Regions from separate parts of the Streptomyces sp. NPDC037410 genome, predicted to be linked through region 2. Evidence: predicted binding sites of a transcription regulator. Region 2 holds the regulator's gene; the other holds the start of a gene.

Region 1 (3,401 bases), on a different contig from region 2:
CCTGGGCCGACTCCGGCACGTGGTGCGGCCGGCCGACGAGCTCCCGCAGATCGTCCGCTCCGACCGTGAACGGCAGCTCGCGGTCGCCGAGTTCGTGCTGGGCCGCGACCTTCCGCAGCAGCCGGGCGATCGACCGCTCCAGGGTGCGGACGCCGGCCTCGCGGGTGTACTCCCCGGCCAGCTTCCGCAGCGCGGACTCCTCCAGGACGACCTCGCCCGGCTCCAGACCGGCCCGCTCCAGCTGGCGCGGGAGCAGGTGGTCACGGGCGATGACGACCTTCTCGTCCTCCGTGTAGCCGTCGAGGCGCACCAGCTCCATGCGGTCGAGGAGCGCCTCGGGGATGGCTTCGAGGACGTTGGCCGTGGCCAGGAAGACGACGTCGGAGAGGTCGAGCTCGACCTCCAGGTAGTGGTCGCGGAAGGTGTGGTTCTGCGCGGGGTCGAGGACTTCGAGGAGGGCCGCCGCGGGGTCGCCGCGGTAGTCGGAGCCGACCTTGTCGATCTCGTCGAGCAGGACCACCGGGTTCATCGACCCGGCCTCCTTGACGGCGCGGACGATCCGGCCGGGCAGGGCGCCGACGTACGTCCGCCGGTGACCGCGGATCTCCGCCTCGTCCCGTACGCCGCCGAGGGCGACCCGGACGAACCGGCGGCCCATGGCGTGGGCGACGCTCTCGCCCAGGCTGGTCTTTCCGACGCCGGGAGGACCGACGAGGGCGAGCACGGCGCCGCCGCGACGGCCGCCGACCACGCCGAGACCGCGGTCGGAGCGCCGCTTGCGCACCGCGAGGTACTCGGTGATCCGTTCCTTCACGTCGTCGAGTCCGGCGTGCTCGGCGTCCAGGACCGTGCGGGCGCCCCGGATGTCGTACCGGTCCTCGGTCCGCTCGTTCCACGGCAGTTCGAGGACGGTGTCCAGCCAGGTGCGGATCCAGGAGCCCTCGGGGGACTGGTCGCTGGACCGCTCCAGCTTCTCGACCTCCTTGAGGGCGGCCTCCCGCACCTTCTCGGGCAGGTCGGCGGCCTCCACGCGGGCGCGGTAGTCGTCGGACTCGTCGCCCTCGGCCTCGCCGTTGAGGTCGCGGAGCTCCTTGCGGACGGCTTCGAGCTGGCGGCGGAGCAGGAACTCGCGCTGCTGCTTGTCGACGCCCTCCTGGACGTCCTTGGCGATGGTCTCGGCGACGTCCTGCTCGGCGAGGTGCTCGCGGAGCTGGGCGGTGGCGAGCCTGAGACGGGTGACCGGGTCGGCGGTCTCCAGGAGTTCGACCTTCTGCTCGACGCTGAGGAAGGGCGAGTAGCCGGAGTTGTCGGCGAGGGCGCCTACGCCGTCGATCTGCTGGACGCGGTCGACGACCTGCCAGGCGCCGCGCTTCTTGAGCCAGCTGGTGGCCAGCGCCTTGTACTCCTTGACCAGTTCGGTCACGTGGCCGGGCAGCGGGTCGGGCAGGGTCTCCTCGACCGTGGCGCCCTCGACCCACAGGGCTGCGCCGGGGCCGGTCGTGCCGGCGCCGATGCGGACGCGGCCGAGGCCGCGGATCAGCGCGCCGGGGTCGCCGTCGGACAGGCGCCCGACCTGCTCGACGATGCCCAGGACGCCGGTGCCGGCGTAGGTCCCGTCGACCCGCGGCACCAGGAGGACGCGGGGCTTGCCCGCTCCGGTGCGGGCGGCGGCCTGGGCGGCCTCGACGGCGGCCCGTACGTCGTTGTCGGACAGGTCCAGCGGCACGACCATTCCGGGCAGCACGACCTCGTCGTCGAGCGGCAGCACAGGCAGAGTGAGCGGCACGGACGCCATGGACTCAGAAGCCATGATCTCCCCTTCGGCAGTCAAGTTGAGCTATGTGCACTCAATGCTTGTGAGCCCGGAGATGTTCCCGGGCATACGTTCGCTCTGAGCGATCACGGCCGTCCGGCTGCGCGCGGGGCCCCGGAGCGGGCATGCTCGTTCCATGGTGCGAGGCGTACGGGGTACGGGGACGTGGTGCGGGGCCCTGCTGCTGGCGGGAGCCCTGGCCGGCGGCCTGAGCGGCTGCGGCCCCGGGGTGCCGCCCACGCCCGGCGGAGCGCCGTCGAGCGCGAGCGCGCCGGCCGTGCCGAGCCCCACCACGGACCCCGGCACGCCCACCGCGGAACCCCAGCCGGGCGAGGTCCTCGTCGAGGTGGCCGTCAACGGCGGCCTCGCCGGCGTCCGCAACCAGCTCGTCGTCCACTACGACGGCAGCTGGACCAGCCGCTCCGGCACCAAGCCGCCCCGGACGGGCCGCCAGACCCCCGCCGAGGCCGCCGAACTGCGGGCGGCCCTGGAGGACCCCGCGTTCGCCCTCGTCCCGGACCGCCCGACGGGCAAGCCGATCCCGGACGGCTTCCAGTACTACGTGACGTACCGCCACCGCCTGGTCGTCGCGGACGACCACACCCGCCCACCGGCCCTCGATCGCGTCTTCACCGCACTCCCGGAGGGCGGCCCGCCGACGAGCCGGTAGGCACGTGCACGGAAGCCGGGCTCCCCGCGAGCCGGCGAGCCCCGCGAGCCCCGCGAGCCCGAAATCCGCGATCCGCGATCCGCGATCCGCGATCCGGCTATCCGTGCTCGCCGCCGGCGCGATCGGCACCAGCCTGTACACGCCGAGTGACGAGCTGGACCGTACGGCGGTACGCGCGTGGTGGCCCCGCCGGCTGGTCCATCTGCTGGCCGGGACCGCGCTCGCCGCGCTCCTGCTGGCTCTCGCGGTGCCGGGCCACGCGGCCGAGTTCGGCGCGGTCGCCGCCGTACGCAACACCCTGGGCCTGGTGGGGACGGCGGCGGGAGCGGCCGCACTCGTCGGCGCCCGGCTCAGTTGGCTGCCGCCGGTGGCCTACGTGGGCTCGGTCTATCTGGCGGCCCCCGTCCGGCCGGGCGGCACGGCGGCCTGGTGGGCGTGGGTGATGCAGCCCGGCCCGGAGGGCGCGGCATGGACGGTGACGGCGGCCGGCTTCCTGGCCGGTACGGCGCTGTACGCCCTGCGGGGCGCGCGCCGCCCGGACGGCGGTCGGTGACGCGGATCCCCGCGCGCGTACGGCTCGTTAAGTGTTTGTCCCGGCCGTCGCCGCCCCGTAAGGATGGCCGGGAGAGACCGTACGCTCACGAGACAACGGAGTGATCATGACCAGCCCCGTCACCCTCGACCGCCGCGAGGGGCCGTACGGAGAAGTGGTGCTCCGCCGCAGGGCCGAGCACTACGAGATCATCGCCAACGGCACCTTCCTCATGGACACCTCCGACGGGCGCTCCGAGCGGCTGCTGATCGACGCGGCCCTGGGCGCCCTGCCCGAGGAGTCGCGGTCCGGTGCCTCCGTCCTCGTCGGTGGGCTCGGGGTCGGTTTCTCGCTCGCGCACGCCGCCGCCGACCCCCGCTGGGGCC
Region 2 (3,401 bases):
CGGGGGAATCGCTCAGGCACTGCGGGGGGTGGCGGTGATGGCCTCTGCTTCGATCAGCTGGTGGTCGCGCTGATCGAGGTTGACGAAGATCATGCCGTACCGGATGGCACAGCGGATGGGCTGCGGAGCGCCGCGGGGACGGCGCAGACAGCGGTACGCACGGACGTCTTCGTCCTGTTCGCGGGCGACGACGATCGGCTCTCCGAAGAGGGTGACCTTCAGCGAGTCGCCACGATGGGGGATTGCCGTGGCGAGATCGACGAAGTGCCAGCCGGAGCGGTAGGCCGAAGCCATCTCCCGGCGGAACCTGGGGTCATCGGGAACATTCATGTCCCGACTAGCTCCAGCCGGGGTCCTGCTGGGGGGCCACGCTCCAGCCCGGGTCACCGAGGAGCGTGGGGGCGGCGAGACTCCAGCCCGGGTCGAGCTGAGCGGCCTGCACGTCCGCCGTCCCCGAGTGCCAGCCCGGGTCGAGGGCCACTCCCGCGCCCACTGTGGCGGCCGCGATGAAGGCGACTCCGGCCGCCGCGCGTATGAGCTTCTTCATCATCACCGAGCAACCTCACTTGAAGGCAACGTCTACTTCCAACCCCCGCGAGTAAGACGATGGCTTACTCTCTGCGCCTGCACCACCAAACCCAGGCATCATGTTCCTGAGATGCAGGAGCCTGGGGGTGTACATATGCGGAAACAAGCGGACGAAACAGGTCACCCTCATTCGCACGCCGAACTGTGCGAAGCGGGCTCCGAGCTGTACGCGGCCGCCCTGCGCACCGGGCGAATACCCCGGTCAGAGGCGGTCGAGGCACCCTGCCTGCTCGATCTGTCCCTGCTCCACCCCGACCCCGACGACGCGCAGTGGCTGCGTCCGGTTCCCCCCTCCGCGGCACTCGCCCAGCTGCTCCAGCCGATCGAACGCGAGATCCTCGACCGCCGGCGGCGCACCGTCGCCCTCTCCGACGCGTTCGAGCCGTTCATGGCGATCAGCGCCCACGACTCCCCCACCACGCACGCGATCAGCGTCCTCGAGGGCATCGACCGCATCAACTCGACCCTCGACCGCGTCGTGGCCAACTGCCGCCACGAGCTCCTCACCGTCCAGCCGGGCGGCGGACGGCCCGCCCAGGCCCTCAGCGAGGCCCTCGACCGCGTCTCCCCGCTCCTGGGGCGCGGCATCAGCATGCGGACGCTCTACCAGCACACCGCGCGCCACACCGAGCTCACGCTGACCTATCTGGAGCACGTCGGCCCCGAGGTCCAGGTCCGCACCCTCGAAGAGATCATCGACCGGCTGATCATCGTGGACCGCGAGGTCGCCTTCATCCCGGCCCGCAGCGACCGCCAGGTCGCCCTGGAGCTGCGCCACCCCGGCCTCGTCGCCTACCTCGGCGGCGTCTTCGACCAGTTCTGGCAGCTGGCCGTGCCGATACGGGAGGAGATCCCGTACGACATCAAGAGCGACGGCATCGGCGGCGTCCAGCGCTCCATCGCCAAGCTCCTCGTCGAGGGGCACGTCGACGAGGCCATCGCCCGCCGGCTCGGGATGAACGTACGGACCTGCCGGGCGCACATCGCCAAGCTCGCCGCCGCCCTCGGCAGCGGCAGCCGCGCGCAGCTCGGCTATCTGATCGCCCAGTCCGGGATCCTCGAACGGGACAGCTGAAAGAGGCCCCCTCCACAAGGGAGGGGGCCTCTTCCATGACCGGTGAAGGGCTACTCGCCGCGCTTCGGGCGCCACACCACGAGGGCGCTCGCCTGCTGCACGTCGGTGTACGGCACCAGATCCCGGCGGTACGAGGCGTGCACCTGGGCCTCGCGCTGGCGCAGCGTCGCCGCCGCGCCCTCGACCGCCGCCGACAGCTCGGCCACCCGGGCCTGGAGCGCCGCGACCTGGTTCTCCAGTTCGATGATCCGCTTGATTCCGGCCAGGTTGATGCCCTCGTCCTGCGACAGCGCCTGCACCTGGCGGAGCAGCTCGATGTCACGGGCCGAGTAGCGGCGGCCCCGGCCGGCCGTGCGGTCCGGAGAGACGAGCCCGAGGCGGTCGTACTGGCGGAGGGTCTGCGGGTGCAGACCGGAGAGCTGGGCCGCCACCGAGATGACGTACACCGGCGACTCGTCGGTCAGTTCGAATGCCCTGTTGCTGAATCCGGGCTGCCGTCTGCGTCCTTCCACCGGGTCACGCTCCCTTCGCGGCCTGGAACAGCTCGGCCCGCGGGTCCTCGGAGGCGGTCGCCTCGCGGAAGGTCTCCAGGGCCTCGCGTGCCTTGTCGTCCAGTTCCTTCGGCACCGCCACCTCGACCGTCACGAGGAGGTCGCCGCGCGTGCCGTCCTTGCGGACCGCGCCCTTGCCACGGGCGCGCATGGTCCGGCCGTTCGGGGTGCCCGCGGGCAGCTTGAGGGTCACCGCGGGGCCGCCGAGGGTCGGGACCTTGATCTCGCCGCCGAGCGCCGCCTCCGAGAAGGAGACCGGCACCGTGACGGTGAGGTTGTCGTCCTTGCGGCCGAAGACCGGGTGGGCGTCGACGTGCACGACGACGTACAGGTCGCCGTTCGGCCCGCCGCGCTCGCCCGGCGCTCCCTTGCCGCGCAGCCGGATCTTCTGGTTGTCGCTCACGCCCGCCGGGATGCGGACCTGCATGGTGCGGGAGGACTTGGCCCGCCCGCTGCCCTTGCAGACCTCGCAGGGGTTCTCGGCGATGAGGCCGCGGCCCTTGCAGTCCACGCAGGGGTCGGTGAGCGAGAAACCGCCGCCGCTGCCGCGCGAGACCTGCCCGGTGCCGACGCAGGTCGGGCACACCCGGGGCGTGCCGTTCTTGTCGCCGGTGCCCGAGCACGCCGTGCACGGCTGCTGGCTGGACATCCGCAGGGGCACGGTCGCGCCCTCGATGGCCTCGGTGAAGCTGAGCGTCACCTCGGACTCGATGTCCTGGCCGCGCCGCGGCTGGGTGCGGGTGCCCGCGCCCCCGCCGCGGTTGAACAGGCCGCCGAAGACGTCCCCGATGCCACCGCCGCCGAAGCCGCCGCCCGCCCCGCCCTGGGCGCCTCCGAAGAGGTCGCCCAGGTCGAAGTTGAACGAGCCGCCGGCGCCCGGGCCGCCGGCCCTGAAGCCGCCGTTCCCGAACAGGGCGCGCGCGTCGTCGTACTCCTTGCGCTTCTTGGGGTCGCCGAGGACGTCGTTCGCCTCGGAGATCTCCTTGAAGCGCGACTCGGCGCTCGCGTCACCCTTGTTGGCGTCCGGATGGTTCTCGCGGGCGAGCTTCCGGTACGCCTTCTTGATCTCGGCCTCGGTGGCGTCCTTGGGGACGCCGAGAACCTTGTAGTAGTCCTTCTCGACGAAGTCCTTCGTACTCATCGACGTCCCTCCTCCCGCTTCCGGGTACGGCTGTTACTCGCTGTCC

The links. Region 2 encodes HspR, which represses chaperone genes until heat shock. Its sites were predicted from a motif close to TTGAGNNNNNNNNNCTCAA; they were not measured.
Region 1: lon (endopeptidase La) is a predicted target of HspR. The motif match lies at 1,833-1,851, and genes of this name have one in related genera.

The regions. Positions count from the first base shown of each region.
Region 1 is NZ_JBVJWR010000013.1:116,393-119,793, reverse strand. It holds gene lon (endopeptidase La) at 1-1,810, opposite strand, end outside; gene ACZ7HT_RS22505 (hypothetical protein) at 1,950-2,483, shown strand; gene ACZ7HT_RS22500 (hypothetical protein) at 2,587-3,036, shown strand; gene ACZ7HT_RS22495 (spermidine synthase family protein) at 3,143-3,401, shown strand, end outside.
Region 2 is NZ_JBVJWR010000004.1:295,912-299,312, reverse strand. It holds gene ACZ7HT_RS09035 (Rieske (2Fe-2S) protein) at 13-330, opposite strand; gene ACZ7HT_RS09030 (hypothetical protein) at 338-550, opposite strand; gene ACZ7HT_RS09025 (helix-turn-helix transcriptional regulator) at 683-1,663, shown strand; gene ACZ7HT_RS09020 (heat shock protein transcriptional repressor HspR) at 1,714-2,175, opposite strand; gene dnaJ (molecular chaperone DnaJ) at 2,180-3,355, opposite strand; gene grpE (nucleotide exchange factor GrpE) at 3,389-3,401, opposite strand, start outside.